3 regions of the Shewanella sp. 8A genome follow, and region 1 is predicted to be linked to each of the others. Evidence: predicted binding sites of a transcription regulator. Region 1 holds the regulator's gene; each other region holds the start of a gene.
What was found. The regulator sigma-54, encoded in region 1, starts transcription at its own class of promoters, with help from an activator protein. The targets are predictions, from matches to a motif close to GTTGGCACGNNNNTNGNNT.
Positions count from the first base shown of each region.

Region 2: the regulator sigma-54 is predicted to act here: its motif matches at 1,637-1,655, upstream of M0413_RS22120 (YccF domain-containing protein).
Region 3: the regulator sigma-54 is predicted to act here: its motif matches at 2,779-2,797, upstream of M0413_RS17470 (flagellar hook-length control protein FliK).

Region 1 is NZ_JAMDJP010000021.1:3,938-9,623, reverse strand. Features, by position in the region: gene lptA (lipopolysaccharide transport periplasmic protein LptA) at 1-323, shown strand, start outside; gene lptB (LPS export ABC transporter ATP-binding protein) at 320-1,051, shown strand; gene M0413_RS15610 (RNA polymerase factor sigma-54) at 1,158-2,633, shown strand; gene hpf (ribosome hibernation promoting factor) at 2,662-2,949, shown strand; gene ptsN (PTS IIA-like nitrogen regulatory protein PtsN) at 2,952-3,395, shown strand; gene rapZ (RNase adapter RapZ) at 3,392-4,246, shown strand; gene M0413_RS15590 (HPr family phosphocarrier protein) at 4,233-4,508, shown strand; gene mgtE (magnesium transporter) at 4,698-5,686, shown strand, end outside.
Region 2 is NZ_JAMDJP010000054.1:10,047-15,732, reverse strand. Features, by position in the region: gene M0413_RS22130 (substrate-binding periplasmic protein) at 1-698, shown strand, start outside; gene M0413_RS22125 (hypothetical protein) at 817-1,047, shown strand; gene M0413_RS22120 (YccF domain-containing protein) at 1,146-1,553, opposite strand; gene M0413_RS22115 (1-aminocyclopropane-1-carboxylate deaminase/D-cysteine desulfhydrase) at 1,807-2,757, shown strand; gene M0413_RS22110 (NrtR DNA-binding winged helix domain-containing protein) at 2,853-3,566, shown strand; gene prs (ribose-phosphate diphosphokinase) at 3,905-4,792, shown strand; gene M0413_RS22100 (nicotinate phosphoribosyltransferase) at 4,800-5,686, shown strand, end outside.
Region 3 is NZ_JAMDJP010000027.1:7,575-13,260, forward strand. Features, by position in the region: gene fliG (flagellar motor switch protein FliG) at 1-36, shown strand, start outside; gene fliH (flagellar assembly protein FliH) at 23-970, shown strand; gene fliI (flagellar protein export ATPase FliI) at 939-2,276, shown strand; gene fliJ (flagellar export protein FliJ) at 2,288-2,731, shown strand; gene M0413_RS17470 (flagellar hook-length control protein FliK) at 2,882-4,507, shown strand; gene fliL (flagellar basal body-associated protein FliL) at 4,591-5,112, shown strand; gene fliM (flagellar motor switch protein FliM) at 5,153-5,686, shown strand, end outside.

The DNA.
Region 1 (5,686 bases):
AAGTCTTACTGGCTACAGGAAATCCAGCAACCTACAGCCAAATCCTTGATGATGGCCGCCCTGCATCTGCTAGCGCCAAAGAGATTCGCTATGAAATGGCCACTCGGACGTTGACCCTAACTGGTACAGCGACCCTAGACCAAGCGGGTAGTCAAGTTACAGGCAATTTAATTCGTTACGATATTATTCAGCAAAAACTGATCGCCGAAAGTAGCGGCAATGGTGATGATCGCGTAATTACCATTATTCAACCTGATAATTATCAGGAAGAACTCAAAAATACACCAACAGATAAACCTGTGAAAAAACAGGATTCTAAATGACCCAAATCACCTTAAAAGCACAGAATCTCGCCAAGAGTTATAAAAGCCGCCAGGTTGTCAAAGATGTCAGCCTGACAGTAAAAACGGGTCAAGTCGTCGGTCTACTCGGCCCTAACGGTGCGGGTAAAACCACCACCTTTTACATGGTCGTGGGCTTAGTTAAAAGCGATAAAGGCCATATCTTTATCGACGATGATGATTTAACCGCCGATCCTATGCATCTGCGTGCCCGCAAAGGTATTGGTTACCTACCACAGGAAGCGAGTATCTTTCGTAAATTAACCGTACACGACAACATCATGGCGGTACTGCAAACCCGTAAAGAGCTCAATAGTGACCAGCGCGAAGAAGCACTAGAGCAACTGCTAGAAGAGTTCCATATCACCCATATTCGTGACAGCCAAGGCATGTCCTTATCGGGCGGTGAACGTCGCCGCGTCGAAATTGCCCGCGCCTTAGCGGCCAACCCCAAGTTTATTCTGCTTGATGAGCCCTTTGCGGGCGTTGATCCGATCTCCGTTATCGATATCAAGAAAATTATCGAGCAGCTTAAGAGCCGAGGCCTTGGAGTACTTATCACAGACCACAATGTGCGCGAGACCTTAGACGTCTGTGAACATGCTTACATTGTGAGTCACGGTAATCTTATTGCCGAGGGCACACCCGCAGAGATCTTAGACAATCAGCAAGTTAGGGCTGTGTACTTAGGTGAACAATTCAGGCTATAGTTACTAAAACAAAGCTAATAAGCCTTGAATTTGAGAGCGCTAGGCTCCATCCATATGATATCAAGCGACCTAAACTCACAATAATAACCTAGGGATCAGCGGTAACATGAAAGCGTCACTCCAGCTCAAACTGGGTCAACAGTTAACCATGACGCCACAACTTCAGCAGGCCATTCGCCTGCTGCAACTGTCGTCATTGGAACTGCAACAAGAAATCCAGCAAGCCTTAGACTCTAATCCTCTTCTCGAGCTGGAAGAGGAGCAATTTGACGCGCCTAGCGAACGTAAGCAAGATATCGCCGATACCGACTTTAGCGAAACGACTGCCCAGCCACAGGAACAAGATAATTCCACCGTGGACATTGCCGAGTCGCTGACCAAAGAATCTCTGCCCGAAGAGTTACCCATGGATACCACTTGGGATGAAGTATTTACCGCATCGCCAAACTCAGGTTCTGGCGCCAGCCGTGAAGATGACATGCCCTTCCAAGGGGAAACTAGCGAGGGGTTGTACGAACATTTAGAATGGCAAAAAAACCTCACACCCTTCTCTGAAACCGATTTAGCCATTGCCACCGCGATTATTGATGCCATTGACGATCAAGGTTATCTCACTCAAAGCACTGAAGATATCCTCGAAGCCATGGGCAATCCCGAGATTGAACTCGACGAAGTTGAAGCCGTGCTCAAGCGTATTCAACATTTCGACCCCGTTGGTGTCGCGGCAAGGGATTTAAGCGAATGTTTACTGATCCAGCTATCTCATTTTTCGCCTGATACCCCTCACATCGAAAACGCCCGCATGCTGATCAAAGATCATTTAGATCTGATCGCCGCTCGCGACTTTAGGCTGTTAATGCGTAAGACCAAACTGAAAGAGGACGAGTTAAGGGACAGTATTGCGCTGATCCAAACCTTGAATCCTCGCCCCGGTTTACTCATCACCCCTGTCGATGAAGAATATGTGATCCCCGATGTATCGGTGTCGAAGAAAAACGGCCGTTGGGTGGTCGAATTAAACCCTGACTGCATGCCAAAAATCAACGTAAATCAGCAATATGCAGCAATGGCCCGAAGTTCAAAAAATCAAGCTGATAGCCAATTTATTCGTGGCCATCTGCAAGAGGCTAAATGGTTTATCAAAAGCCTTGAAAGCCGCAACGAAACACTGCTCAAGGTAGCAAACTGCATAGTGCAATACCAACAGGGTTTCTTCGAATATGGTGAAGAAGCCATGAAACCTATGGTCCTAAACGATATCGCCGAGGCGGTAGAGATGCATGAGTCCACCATTTCACGGGTGACCACACAAAAATACATGCATACCCCAAAAGGACTTTTTGAACTAAAATATTTCTTCTCAAGCCACGTCGGGACGGATGATGGCGGTGAGTGCTCATCCACAGCAATCAGAGCTTTCATTAAGAAACTGGTTGCAGCGGAAAACCAGAAAAAACCATTAAGCGACAGCAAGATGGCTCAACTTCTGGCAGAACAGGGAATTAACGTTGCGCGCAGAACCATTGCGAAGTACCGAGAAGCGATGCTTATTCCCCCTTCCAATCAGCGTAAAAGTTTATAGCCTATTGTGAGTATCGGAGGACGTTTCTATGCAAATAAACCTAAGTGGACACCATATCGAGATTACTGAATCGTTACGGGCATATGTTGAGGAAAAGTTTTCAAAACTTGAACGTCATTTCGAACAGATCAATAATGTGCACGTTGTGCTCAATGTTGAGAAAATGCAACAGATTGCCGAAGCGAGAATCAACCTCACCGGTGGTGAAGTCTTCGCGACTTCAGAGCATGCAGATATGTATGCTGCCATAGACGTCCTGATTGATAAACTTGATCGTCAGGTTATTAAACACAAAGAGAAGTTAACAAAACACTAGCAATGGAACTTCGTACCATACTGCGGCCGGAGTGCACAACCTGCGCCACTCCGGGCAGTAAGAAAAAGGTACTGGAACTCATCAGCGACTTAGCCGCTGCCCAGTACCCCACCCTCTCATCTCAAGAGATCTTCGAAAGCCTCGTGGCGCGCGAAAAGATGGGTAGCACAGGTATAGGTAACGGTATCGCCATTCCACATGGTCGATTAACCGATATAACACAACCCATAGCGATATTGATAAAATGTGAGGAGCCGATAGCCTTTGATGCTATCGATAAACAACCCGTCGATATTTTATTTGCACTACTCGTGCCTGCCGACCAATGTCAGCAGCACCTAAGTACCTTGTCATGCATGGCTGAAAAGCTCAGTGACAAGCAAATATTAAAACAATTGCGCAAGACGCATGATGAAACGGAACTCTATCAGGTAATCATTGGATGAAACTGGTCATAGTGTCAGGGCGTTCAGGCTCAGGCAAATCGGTCGCACTTAGAGTGCTTGAAGATCTCGGCTACTATTGTGTCGATAATTTGCCTTTGCCTTTGATTGGCAGTTTGCTTGAACAGCTCAAAGGCAGTAACGATCTCGTTGCTATCAGTGTTGACGTGCGCAATTTACCAGAGCAAGACAAAGTGCTGGTTAAACAGCTTGCCAGCCTGCCTACGGGCACTGAACTCACCAGCTTCTTCTTAAACTCCAGCGATAAAGTGCTGCTAAAACGCTATAGCGAAACGCGGCGCTTACATCCCTTATCTAAGAGCCGAGTGTCACTGCAAGAAGCCATCAAACTTGAAGGCAAATTGCTGGAGCCGCTGTCACAGCAGATGGATCACTATATAGATACCTCGAATCTGAATATCTATGAACTCAGCGACCAAGTGCGGCAAATACTCCTTGGCAGTGTCGATAAGGAACTGGTGATCAACTTCGAGTCTTTCGGTTTTAAGCATGGTATGCCGACCGAAGCTGACTTTATGTTTGATGTGCGCTTTTTGCCAAATCCCCATTGGGAACCGGAGCTTAGACCTCTCACCGGTTTAGATGAACCCGTAGCGGAGTTTTTAAATCGCCAGCCACTGGTGAATAAGTTCATCTGGCAAATCGAGAATTTGCTCGAAACCTGGTTGCCGCATTTAGAGCGCAATAATCGTAGCTATCTGACGATTGCGATTGGTTGCACAGGTGGCCAACACCGCTCAGTCTATGTAGCCGAGCAACTAGCTAAACGTTTTAGTAATGGCAAACATAAAGTCAATGCGCGCCATCGAGAGTTGAGCCATGCCAAAACTTGAGCGCCAAGTCACCATCTGCAATAAACTCGGCTTACATGCCCGTGCCGCCACAAAGCTCGTGGTATTGGCCTCTGAGTTTGATGCCAGCATTACGCTGATCCAAGGTGAAAAACAGGCCTCTGCCGCCAGTGTATTGGGTCTACTCATGCTCGAGACGGGCATGGGTAAAACCATCACCCTCATCGCCGAAGGCCCGGATGCCGAGCCTGCACTTAATGCCATTTGTGCCCTTATCGACGCTAAGTTTGACGAAGCCTGCTGATGGTATCATCTCGATGATCCCTGCCGGTATTCAGTATCCTGTTTGGTTTTGATTTCAGCACCTTATACCAGTAAAACACATTTGTGACTCGACGCCCTCCCGTGCGCTAAATTACAATGTACTGCTGCGCTTTGGCTTAAGTCCTCAATAGCTAAACGCCAACCCATCCACCGCCGCCATGGAGGAAACATGCCTGTAGAAGCCTCAGACAGTTTACAAGCCGAACACCGCCTCGACCAACTGAGTCAAGCCCTCAACAGTGGTATGTTTGTGCATGTCAGGCAAATGCTACAAAATATGGCGCCGTCAGATATCGCATTGATTTTAGAATCGTCACCTCCCAAAGCTCGGCAAGTGTTATGGCAACTCGTCGATCAAGATCAGCTCGGGGATATTCTCGATGAACTCAGCGAAGAGTTAAAAGACCCGCTGATCAGCACCATGAGTCCAGAGCGAGTCGCCAAGGCTACCGCCAGCATGGATACGGACGATCTGGCTTATATTCTGCGAAGCCTGCCAGATACTGTGTATAAACAAGTATTACAGTCGATGAGTCTGCAAAACCGCCAGCGAGTCGAGCAAGCGCTCTCTTATCCCGATGAGACCGCAGGCAGCTTAATGAACACCGACACAGTAACCTTAAGACCCGATGTCAATATCGATGTGGTACTGCGTTATTTGCGCCAACGGGGCAACCTGCCCGACACTACCGATACTTTATACGTGGTGGATAAACACGATCGCGTGCTTGGTGGGGTCAAACTTGCGGATCTGCTCACCTGCGATCCCAATACTCATATCAGCAGCATTATCGATACCGATATCGAGAGCATTCCCGTGGGCATGTCCGACAGTGAAGTGGCGCAACTGTTCGAGCGCCATGACTGGGTGTCAGCGCCCGTGGTCGATAGTGAGGGCAAGTTGCTCGGCCGGATCACCATCGATGACGTGGTGGATGTTATCCGTGAAGACGCCGAGCACTCTATGATGGGGATGGCGGGGATGGACGATGATGAAGACACCTTCGCCCCTGTACTCAAAAGTACCTTCCGCCGTTCGCTCTGGCTCACGATCAACCTATTTGCGGCTCTGCTGGCGGCCTCTGTCAGCAATATGTTTGAGGGCACTATTGAACAGTTTGCCACGATTGCGATTTTAATGACGATTGTACCGAGCAT
Region 2 (5,686 bases), on a different contig from region 1:
CATTTGCTGACACGCTGAAGCTAACGTCATTACTTTGGCCGCCGTATTCCGGCTATCAACTCCAGCACCAAGGCGCGAGTGTTGCGGTGGCTAAGGCGGCGTTTGAGCAAATGGAACAACAACTTATCGTGGATTTTTACCCTTGGAGCCGCGCGATTAAATTAGCCGTTATGCCGGGCTCTGACTACATTGGCTATTTTCCAGAATATTATTTTGAAACCGATAAGTTTATTTTTTCTAAACCGATTGGTATTGGCCCATTAGGTATTGTTGAGCAAAAATCCCGTCCCATTAGTTGGCATCATTTAGCCGATTTGAATCGTTATACTTTAGGTATTGTGCAGGATTATGTGAATACCGACTCGCTGGATGTAATGATTGCTTCAGGGAGTCAACCTGTTGAAGCGGCAACATCCGATGAGCAAAATATCAAAAAGGTGGCGGCTGGTCGTATTGACGGCGCTGTGATTGATATTAATGTGCTGCATTATCTACTTAAACAACCCCACCTTCAGCCGCTCGCAGATAAGTTACAGGTCAATCGACAACTGATTGCCAATAAACAACTTTATGTCGCGTTTCGTAATACAGAAGAGGGGCGGCGTTGGCGGGATATTTTTGATCAAGGTTTAGCGAAGCTCGATATTGATAGCATTATGGGCGATTTGTTATTTCAGCCAGAAGCTTTAAGTCAGTAATGCTATTTTGCACCTAACCAAAGCTGTGAGATGGCAAGTTTTGTCATCATTTTTGTCTAACACTGCGAGTAATCAGTTGTGGGCGGCATTTCGTTATCACTGCTCAGCATGTTTGTGTGTGCCAGTGAGTATTTTGTCGGGTGATCGCGATGGGTTAGTCAAGATCCAAACCAGCAGGGCATTGGTACAATATTTTAAGGTCGACTTAGTTGTGTTGGCCTATTGTGGTTATGACATCACCATAGATGCGTCAGCTAAACTGGCGCATTATCTCTTTGAAATCATCTGCTCACCGGAGCAGGATGCGGGTGATCAGTTTGCTGATAGCACTGATTTACTCAATGAATAGCAGAATTAGTGCAATCGCTGCCGAACTATGCATCAGCACTACCCACCTATGCTGAGTAGTGCTGAGTAATATGCCTTACACCTTGACGATCATGGTTATTACGCTTTCGCTACTATGGTTTGCCCAATCGGCGTTAGGCTTAACAGCGCCAGCTTAAGATGTTGGATCCCGAAAGGGATACCGATAATCGTCACAAAGCAGGCAAGAGCATGGGCCAAATGACCAATAGCCAACCAAATCCCAAACAGTAAGAACCAAATGATATTGCCCACCATGCCAAAGGCACCTGTTCCTAAATCTTCACGGCCAGTTAAATGACGGCGATTCATTTGTTCTTGTCCAAAGGGCCAGAAGGTCAATTCACCAATCACAAAGCAGGCGCGACCAAAGGGAATACCGATAATACTGATAAAACACAAAATCCCCGCAAGCCACCAGGCTAGGCCCATCACAAATCCACCAAGGACAAACCAAGCAATATTGAAAATTAACCGTAATAATGACATTGAAAACTCCTTATCGAATCCAAAATCTGTGCGACAGAAACAACATCCACACTCGAAATTATTAATTGATGCTTAAATGTCATAAGCGAGAATTATGCCAAAAGTTTTTTCATTAATAATCAATGGTATATTATAGTTTATACCTCTACGGATTGTGAGTTAAGCTAATATTTCGTGAATTTCCTTAATTCTTAGGAAGAATTTAACCAAGCCCGCGTTACACTAAACACCTTATCTCCCCTTGAGTAAATAAATGCTAGCTAATAGTCCCGTCGAATCATTTTCTTTTGCAGGCAGAGAGATCTTTCTTAAAAGAGATGATTTATTACATCCTGCTTTTAGTGGTAATAAGGCGCGTAAGTTTGCCTATTTTCTAGATCATGATTTTGCTGGTGTGACTAAGGTGATAGGTCATGGCTCCGCACAGGCTAATTCTCTGTATTCGCTGTCGGCGCTCGCCAAACTCAAAGGCTGGCAGTGTGATTTTTATGTGGACCATATTGCTAGCCACGTACTGACTTTACCGACAGGGAACTATGCCGCAGCTATCGCCAATGGTACACAGGTTATTGATTTATCAAGCCTGATAGCAGCTAATCCTTTTCTTCAGCGTGAGTCTAAGTGGACTTGCCATGACTATATTGAGCATCAAGTTTTGGCTGCGGAGCCTGACGCTATATTTATTCCGGAAGGCGGGCGCTGTCAGTATGCGGAGTATGGTGTCAGTCTGTTAGCCGTTGAAATTGAAACGTGGGCAATGCAACAGGGACTGACTGAACTGAAAGTGTTTTTACCCGCGGGAACGGGAACCACGGCATTATTTTTAAACCAATATTTTGTGCGTAAGCAAAGTCACATTCGAGTGCTTACCTGCGCAGTGGTGGGCGGCGATGAGTATTTAGCGCAGCAGTTTTATGAGTTAAATCCTAACGCTGCTGAGCATCCACAGATTTTGAATGTGGGGAAGAAATACCACTTTGGTAAACTCTATCCTGAGTTTTATACCATGTGGCAGCGGATTTGCGCCTCAGGTATTCAATTTGAATTACTCTACGATCCCTTAGGTTTTATGGTGTTAGAAAAATATTTACCGCAGTGGGGCGCAAGCCCTGTGATGTATATCCATCAAGGTGGTTTGCTTGGAAATGAAACCATGTTGCCACGTTATTTGCGTAAATTTGGTAAAAGTCGTACGACCCTATAGAGCAGATGATTTACTTAGTGACGCTAAGACATAATATGTTTGAAGCGACGTAATCTCTAAGTTAAGCTTACGACGTCAAACGATGGAAAATACTCATGACTGAAGCGGAATATCTCGCCAATTACGATCCTAAGGCTTTTAAGGCTCAGCTACTGACGGTTGATGCCGTATTGTTTACCTATCATGATCAGCAACTTAAAGTACTCTTAGTACAACGCTCAAATCATCCCTTTTTAGGTTTTTGGGGATTACCCGGAGGATTTATCGATGAACATTCCGATCAATCCCTAGAGGAAGCGGCGTTACGCAAATTGCAGGAAAAAACGGCGGTAGTGCCACCTTATATTGAGCAGCTTTGCACTGTCGGTAATAGTCACCGCGACGTGAGAGGCTGGTCGGTGACCGTGTGTTATACCGCGTTGATGAGTTATCAAGCCTGCGAAACCCAGATTGATTCAGTGAGTGATGTTAAGTGGTGGCCATTAGAGGATGTGTTACAGATGCCCTTGGCGTTTGATCATCTGCAATTAATTGAGCAAGCGCGGGAACGTTTAACTCAGAAAGCCTTATATTCTTTAGTGCCAGGCTTTGCGCTGGCTGAACCTTTTACCTTGCCAGAGCTGCAACATGTGCATGAAGTATTACTGGGTAAGCCTATCCAAGGTAAATCGTTCCGTCGACGGGTTGAGCAGGCCGATTTATTGATTGATACGGGCTTAAAACGTACTGAACGTGGCCGTCCAGCCAATTTATACCGTTTGAAGTCGGATACGGCATCGTATCGATTCTTAAGAAATCTAGAATGTTAGTCAAAGTGTTTGCCGCTTAAAGTGGTTGCCCATAGCAATAATAGTGACAGATTATACGGTACATACAGTTAGCTTGAGTTATCAGGGTTTATGTAGCCGTCGATGTTGTCGTAATACGTCCATTCTTTACTTTTCGATATCCATTTCCCCATTATCATAGCTAAATTGCACTTAGTGTCTTAAGGACAATATATGCAATTTAGGTATATTCCTTAGTATTATCCGATAAAAAATAGTCTAAAAATCAACTTTACATATTAGTGTCTATAAGACACTATTGCTTGCAGACAACAAGATTGCTGTATATCACAGCGATCTTGCACAGACAGGAGGTGAATATGTCTCTAGGTATTCAAATGCATCAAGGCACAGTTAACTCACCACATCAGCAAGCTGATTTTTATCGACTTCCCGCCGCTAGCGATGAGGCTAATTACCGTTTATTTCAATTTGGTGCGGGGGAGAATCATGTTCAACTGCGGGTTCCTCCAGCGAAACGCGTCACAGTTTTTTTCGGTTATCGTGGCGATCAATCCATCATGCAACTCTTATTGTTAACTGATGCATTACGCCGCAGCGGTGCAGAGCAGATCGATCTGTTACTGCCTTATATGCCGGGCGCCCGCCAAGATAGAGTCTGTAATGTGGGCGAGGCCTTATCGGTAAAAGTCTATGCCAGCCTGATTAATCAGCAGCAATATGCTTCAGTCAGTATTTTTGACCCGCACAGCGATGTCACCGCGGCATTATTAGACCGAGTGCAAGTTATTGACAACCACAGCTTTGTCGCCGCGATTGCAGCTCAATTGACCGGTGATCTAGTGTTAGTTTCGCCTGATGCGGGGGCGAATAAGAAAGTATTCGGCTTAGCTAAGGCGTTACAGGGAATGCCGGTGATCAGGGCCGATAAACATCGTGATGTGGTCAATGGTCATATTATCGCTACTGAAGTGTTTTGTGATGATTTATCGGGTAAAACCTGCTTAATCGTCGATGATATTTGTGCTGGTGGCAGAACCTTTATCGAACTTGCCATCAAGTTAAAGCAAAAGGGGGCCCAAAGCGTCATTTTGATTGTGTCACATTATGAAGATAAGGCCAGCGAATCGGCTCTGCGTGAGGCGGGCATAGACAGATTATTTTGTACCGATAGTTTAGGTGTCCCCACACATATTTCGAGCGAGTTCTGTCATTGCCATGCTGTTTTGCGTTTTATGAATCATTAAGGAAAATATGATGTACTTGAATCCCGTTACCGCCATTGATGGCTACAAAGTCGACCACCGTCGTCAATATCCTGATAATACTCAAGTGATTTTTAGTAACTTGACCGCCCGTAAATCCCGTCGTGGTTATACTGAGCAGATGGTATTTTTTGGTCTGCAATATTTTATCAAGCATTACTTAATTGACAGTTGGAACCGTGATTTCTTTCAACAGCCCAAAGAGCAAGTGATTCGCCAATTCTCCCGCCGCATTAATAACTATCTTGGGCCAAATAATGTCGGTACTCAGCATATTGAGGCGTTACATGATTTAGGCTATTTACCCATTAAAATCATGGCATTGCCGGAAGGTTCAGTATATCCCTTAAAAGTGCCTTGCTTGGTTTTGTACAATACCGATGAGCGGTTCTTTTGGTTGACTAATTATCTCGAAACCATTCTTTCCGCGAATGTGTGGGGAATGTGTACTAGCGCCACTACCGCGCTGCAATACCGCAAAATATTTGAGACTTACGCGCTAGAAACCGATGGCAACATAGGTTTTGTTGATTGGCAGGGCCATGATTTTAGTTTCCGCGGCATGTATGGTGCAGAGGCTGCGGTAATGAGCGGCGCCGCCCATCTACTCAGTTTTACGGGCACAGATACCATTCCCGCGATTGATTTTCTTGAACAATATTATCTTGCAGACAGTGATAAGGAACTCGTTGGCGGCAGTGTGGCCGCAACGGAGCACAGTGTGATGTGTGCGGGTGGTATGGAGAATGAATTAGAGACGTTCCGCCGTTTGATTGAAGATATTTATCCTAGCGGCATTGTGAGTATCGTTTCTGATTCTTGGGATTTTTGGCAGGTGATGACAGAGTTCACCGTTGCCTTAAAAGACCGCATTCT
Region 3 (5,686 bases), on a different contig from region 1:
ATGTTAGGCGGCGGTGGTGGCGATGAGTTCCTCTAATCGGAGCGACAATAGCGACAATAAATTGTCCCACAGGGTGGTCAGCGACGCTGAGCTTGAGTTTAGCCATTGGCAATTGCCCGATGTGACCCAAACCGAAGAGGTGAGTATTTCAAACCTCTTTGGTTATTCGCCGCAGCAAGCGCCGAAGGCGGTGGCCGCCGAAACTATTGCGCCACCCACCATGGCGGAAATTGAAGATATTCGCGCTCAAGCCGAAGAAGAAGGCTTTAACGAAGGTAAGACACAAGGTTATGCCGAAGGACTGGAGCAGGGCAGACTTGAAGGTTTAGAGCAAGGCCATACCGAGGGCCTAGCCCAAGGTCATGAGCAAGGGCTTGAGGCTGGGCTTGCTGAAGCCAAGGCATTAGTCAGCCGCTTCGAAGGGCTGTTAAGCCAATTTGAAAAACCACTGCAATTACTCGATGGCGACATTGAGCATTCTTTAATGACGCTCACTATGGCACTGGCGAAATCTGTGATTGGTCATGAACTCAAAACTCATCCCGAGCAAATCCTGTCCGCATTGCGTTTAGGGGTCGAATCTCTCCCTATTAAGGAACAAAGCGTCAACCTTCGTATGCATCCTGATGATGTTGCCTTGGTTGAAACCTTATATTCTAGTACCCAATTGAACCGTAATCAGTGGCAATTAGAGGCCGATCCTAGCTTAACCGTGGGGGATTGTATTATCAGTAGCCAACGCTCGTTGGTGGATTTAACCCTTTCCTCGCGGATTGATGCCGTGTTTGAATCGCTGCGTAATCAGCAATCTCACTTAGCGTTACAGCAACAACAGCGGCAAGCTGCACTTGATGACGAAAATGCCGCTAAAATCGCCCCTAAATCAACACTGGACGATAATGAACTGTTAGCACAACCGCAAGCTGATGGAGAGCAAGATGCACAATCGCCGCCATCAACTGCTGAGTAAACTGAATCATTGCATCAATAAAGTGCCCCCATTTCGCGCCGTTGCCTGTGGGCAATTGGTGCGCGTGGTCGGATTAACCTTAGAAGCGAGCGGCTGTCGAGCACCCGTCGGTAGTTTGTGTTCTATTGAGACCATGGCTGGAGAGTTAATTGCCGAAGTCGTTGGTTTTGATGATGAATTATTATATCTCATGCCAATTGAAGAGCTGCGTGGCGTGTTACCCGGTGCGCGGGTTGTTCCCCTTGGAGAGCAGGCGGGTCTGAATGTGGGCTTATCCCTGTTAGGGCGCGTGCTCGACGGTAATGGTGTGCCGTTAGACGGTCTCGGCGCGTTATCTACCGAACAGCAGGCGCCAAGACACAGTAACGCCATCAACCCACTTTCTCGCCGTGCGATCACCGAACCTCTCGATGTGGGCGTTCGCGCCATCAATGCCATGCTAACTGTTGGCAAGGGACAACGTATGGGCTTGTTTGCGGGCTCAGGTGTGGGTAAGAGTGTGTTGTTAGGTATGATGACCCGAGGTACCACGGCCGACATTATTGTGGTGGGGTTAGTAGGGGAGCGTGGCCGCGAAGTTAAAGAATTTATTGAAGAAATCCTAGGTGAAAAGGGTAGAGCGCGTTCTGTCGTGGTGGCGGCACCCGCCGATACTTCACCGCTGATGCGCCTTCGCGCCTGTGAAACCTCGACTCGTATCGCCGAGTATTTTCGAGATTTAGGTTATAACGTGTTGTTATTAATGGATAGTCTGACTCGTTACGCCCAAGCGCAGCGTGAGATTGCCTTGGCTGTCGGTGAACCTCCAGCCACTAAAGGCTATCCACCGTCGGTATTTGCTAAATTGCCGCGTCTGGTTGAACGGGCGGGTAATGGCGGGCCAGGACAAGGTTCTATCACCGCATTTTATACTGTGCTGACCGAGGGTGATGATCAACAGGACCCAATTGCTGATGCTTCTCGGGCTATCCTCGATGGTCATATTGTGCTGTCACGATCGCTTGCTGATTCTGGGCACTATCCTGCCATTGATATTGAGGCTTCTATTAGCCGTGTGGCACCAATGGTGATTTCCAATGAACATCTTGAGGCCATGCGCCGCGTCAAGCAAACCTATTCCCTTTATCAGCAGAATAAGGATCTGATTTCGATTGGCGCTTATGCACAAGGAAGCGATCCTCGTATTGATAATGCGATACGTCTACAACCTGCAATGAACGCTTTTCTGCGGCAAACCATGCGTGATGCCTTTAGTTTTGCTGATAGTCAAATGATGCTCGGGCAACTCGCTGCGCAATGTAAATAATTGAGGCCGTTATGGCGAATGCCGATCCCCTATTACTCGTATTAAAGTTAGCCCTCGATGCTGAGGAACAAGCTGCGCTGCTGCTCAAGTCGGCACAACTTGAGTGCCAAAAGCGCCAAAATCAGCTCGATGCACTCAACAATTATCGCTTGGATTATATGAAGCAGATGCAGTCGCAGCAGGGGCAGGCCATTAGTGCGAGTCATTACCACCAATTCCATCGTTTTATTCGGCAAATCGATGAGGCTATTGCTCAGCAAAATCGTGTTGTAGCCGATGGTGAGAAGCAGAAACACTATCGTCAGCAGCACTGGCTAGAAAAACAAAAAAAGCGTAAGGCTGTGGAACTACTGTTAGAAAATAAAGAGAAAAAGCGCCAAGTCATTGAGCTCAAAAAAGAGCAAAAAATGACGGATGAATTTGCTTCGCAGCAATTTTTCCGTCGTAAGAAGTAATTAACCAATCCGACAGTCAATAATACTCGAATTTTTAATATCCATTTGTTGGCATTTTATTTGCTTGATTTATGCCAGATATAGCCAAAGCCGTATAAATTGACGTTTGCCCACGCTCTTTTTCCTCTGGGCAGATGTTTAGGAGCTTTTATGCAACAAATGAACAATATCCTATTAGTATCTAGTGCGAAAAATGGTACTGGCTCAAGTAAAATATTGGAGCAAGATGCTAATAGTGAAGACTTTTCTGCCGCTTTGGCTTCAGTGACATCCATTAGCTCATCCTCGACTAACACCAATGTTTCTCTAGATGTTTCTGCCAAATCGACAAAACAGAAAACAGATATTGATGATACTAGTGCAGATGATGAAGCTGATATTAGCTTGATTTTTGCTCAAATAGGCATGGCAAACGAGATGAAAAAAGCGGCCGCTCCGAGCGACTCTTTGCCGCTTGAAGCTCAATTAACGACAGAAGATGCCGCTAGTATCTTAGCGCCTGCAACAGAGGATGGCGCTTTACCAACGGAAGAGACTATCAAGCCAACTTTTTTAGATGAGCTAGCGAAATTTGCACAGTCAAATGAAGTTACCTTAACGAATGATACATTAGATGCACAAGTTTTAGAGCAAACGGGTACATTTGTTTTTCAACAAGAACGAGCATCTGCACTTCCAGAAGATATTATAAATAAACAAAATCAGTCAATTAATACAGTAGGTTTGATTGCAACGGCGAATACTGAAACTGTGGATAAGACTGGCGCTTCGACCGATGATACGCTTATAGATGATGCATCAATGCTTGCAGAGATGCGAACTGAAAAATGGGTTAAACCGCCAGAAACCCCCATTTTACCGATTGAAGGGGAATCTATCTCTGAAGCTAACAAGTTAGAGGCGAAAGAGGCTGAACTAAGCAATAAGTCGAGCAATCTGTGGCTCCTATCAACTGATAAAACGACTGCGCCAACGGTTGGACAGTCACCGTCAGTCAATACAGCTAATGTGTCAGTTACCGATGCTGATGCCGTGATATTAAACTCTACGACTAAAGAGCTTAATGCCTTAGGTGCGGTTTCGGTTGAGCCTAATGCTATTGACGACAATCCTTCACGCGCCGAAATTTCGGCAGGATTATTGTTAAAAGATGCCAAGTTAGCCGTCACACTGGATTCGCGGCAAGAAAACGCCTTATCTTCGCTCGATACTGGCCATGAAGAATCTGTTACAGAATTTAAGCCTGCTGATTTTAAAGCGGTATCGATACAACACTCTTTAGCTAACCAGCAAATTCAACGCCAAGAGATACCACAGGTTCATCTTTCCTTACGTCAAGGCGTTGAAAACCAAAATCAGATGCAGGAAATGATCCAGCGCTTTTCTCCTGTGATGAAACAGCAGCTTGTTACTATGGTTAGCCAAGGTATTCAACAGGCGGAAATTCGCCTAGATCCACCCGAACTTGGACACATGATAGTGAAAATACAAGTTCATGGTGAGCAGACGCAAGTGCAATTCCATGTTGCTCAGGCACAGACCCGCGATGTGGTTGAGCAAGCGATTCCTCGTTTACGTGAATTATTACAAGAACAAGGCATGCAGCTCGCTGACAGTCATGTCTCTCAAGGTGACCAAGGACAACGCCGTGAGGGAGGATTTGCAGACAGTGGCGGTGCAAGTGGTGGAAATGTGGATGATTTCTCGGCAGAAGAACTCGATTTAGGTTTAAATCAAGCAACTAGTTTAAATTCGGGTATAGATTATTACGCTTAAGCAGGTAACCTATAGTAACAAAGTGGATTATAAACTGAGCCTTAATCCCATTCCCAAATTTAGCCTATTAAAGAGAACAGAAAATGGCCAAGGAAGAATCACTAGAACTTGAAAGTACTGAAGCACCAAAAAGTAAAAAGAAGCTATTTATTTTTATCGGTGTGGGTGTCTTTGTTGCGCTATTAATTGGTGGCGCGCTTTGGTTTTTCCTTGGAAGTAGTGAAGAGGCTCCTGTCGAGGCCGAAGGTGCTAAAACCGAAACGGCTGCGCCGGCAGCTGAGCCAGCATTAGCAGCTTATGTGCCGATGCCTCGCCCATTTTTATTTAACCTTCCAGGACCGGATCGCGCTCGGCTTGTCGAAATCAAAGTGCAACTTATGGTCAGAGGTCAAGATGATGATGTGTTGACCCAAAAGCACATTCCATTGATTGAAGATGCGCTGCTAACCACTTTTAGTGGTGCCGATGTGCAAAAGCTAAGTACACAGGCGGGTAAAGATGAATTACGACAATTAGCCCTGTTGAGCGTACAAAACACGTTGCAATCTGTAACGGGACGTAAAGTGGTTGAAAAAGTGCTCTTTACTGGTTTTGTCATGCAATAATCTTTCATCTTCAGCACCTTAAAGAGGCGAAGACAATACTGTGAGTGATTTATTAAGCCAAGACGAAATTGATGCGCTCTTACACGGGGTCGATGATGTCGAAGAGGATGATGAGCTTGATGCCGCTGGGCAGGAGGCTCGTTCCTACGATTTTTCTTCCCAAGATAGGATTGTGCGTGGTCGTATGCCCACGCTCGAAATTGTTAATGAGCGTTTTGCCCGTCACCTGCGGATCAGCATGTTTAACATGATGCGTCGCGCGGCCGAAGTGTCGATCAACGGCGTGCAAATGCTCAAGTTTGGTGAGTACGTACATACCCTATTCGTCCCAACCAGTCTGAACATGGTACGTTTCCACCCCCTAAAAGGTACTGCGCTGATTACCATGGAAGCGCGACTGGTATTTATTTTGGTGGATAACTTTTTTGGTGGTGATGGCCGTTTCCATGCCAAGATTGAAGGGCGGGAATTTACCCCCACTGAACGGCGTATTGTGCAGTTATTACTTAAAATTATCTTTGAAGATTATAAAGATGCTTGGGCACCCGTGATGGATGTGGAGTTTGATTATTTA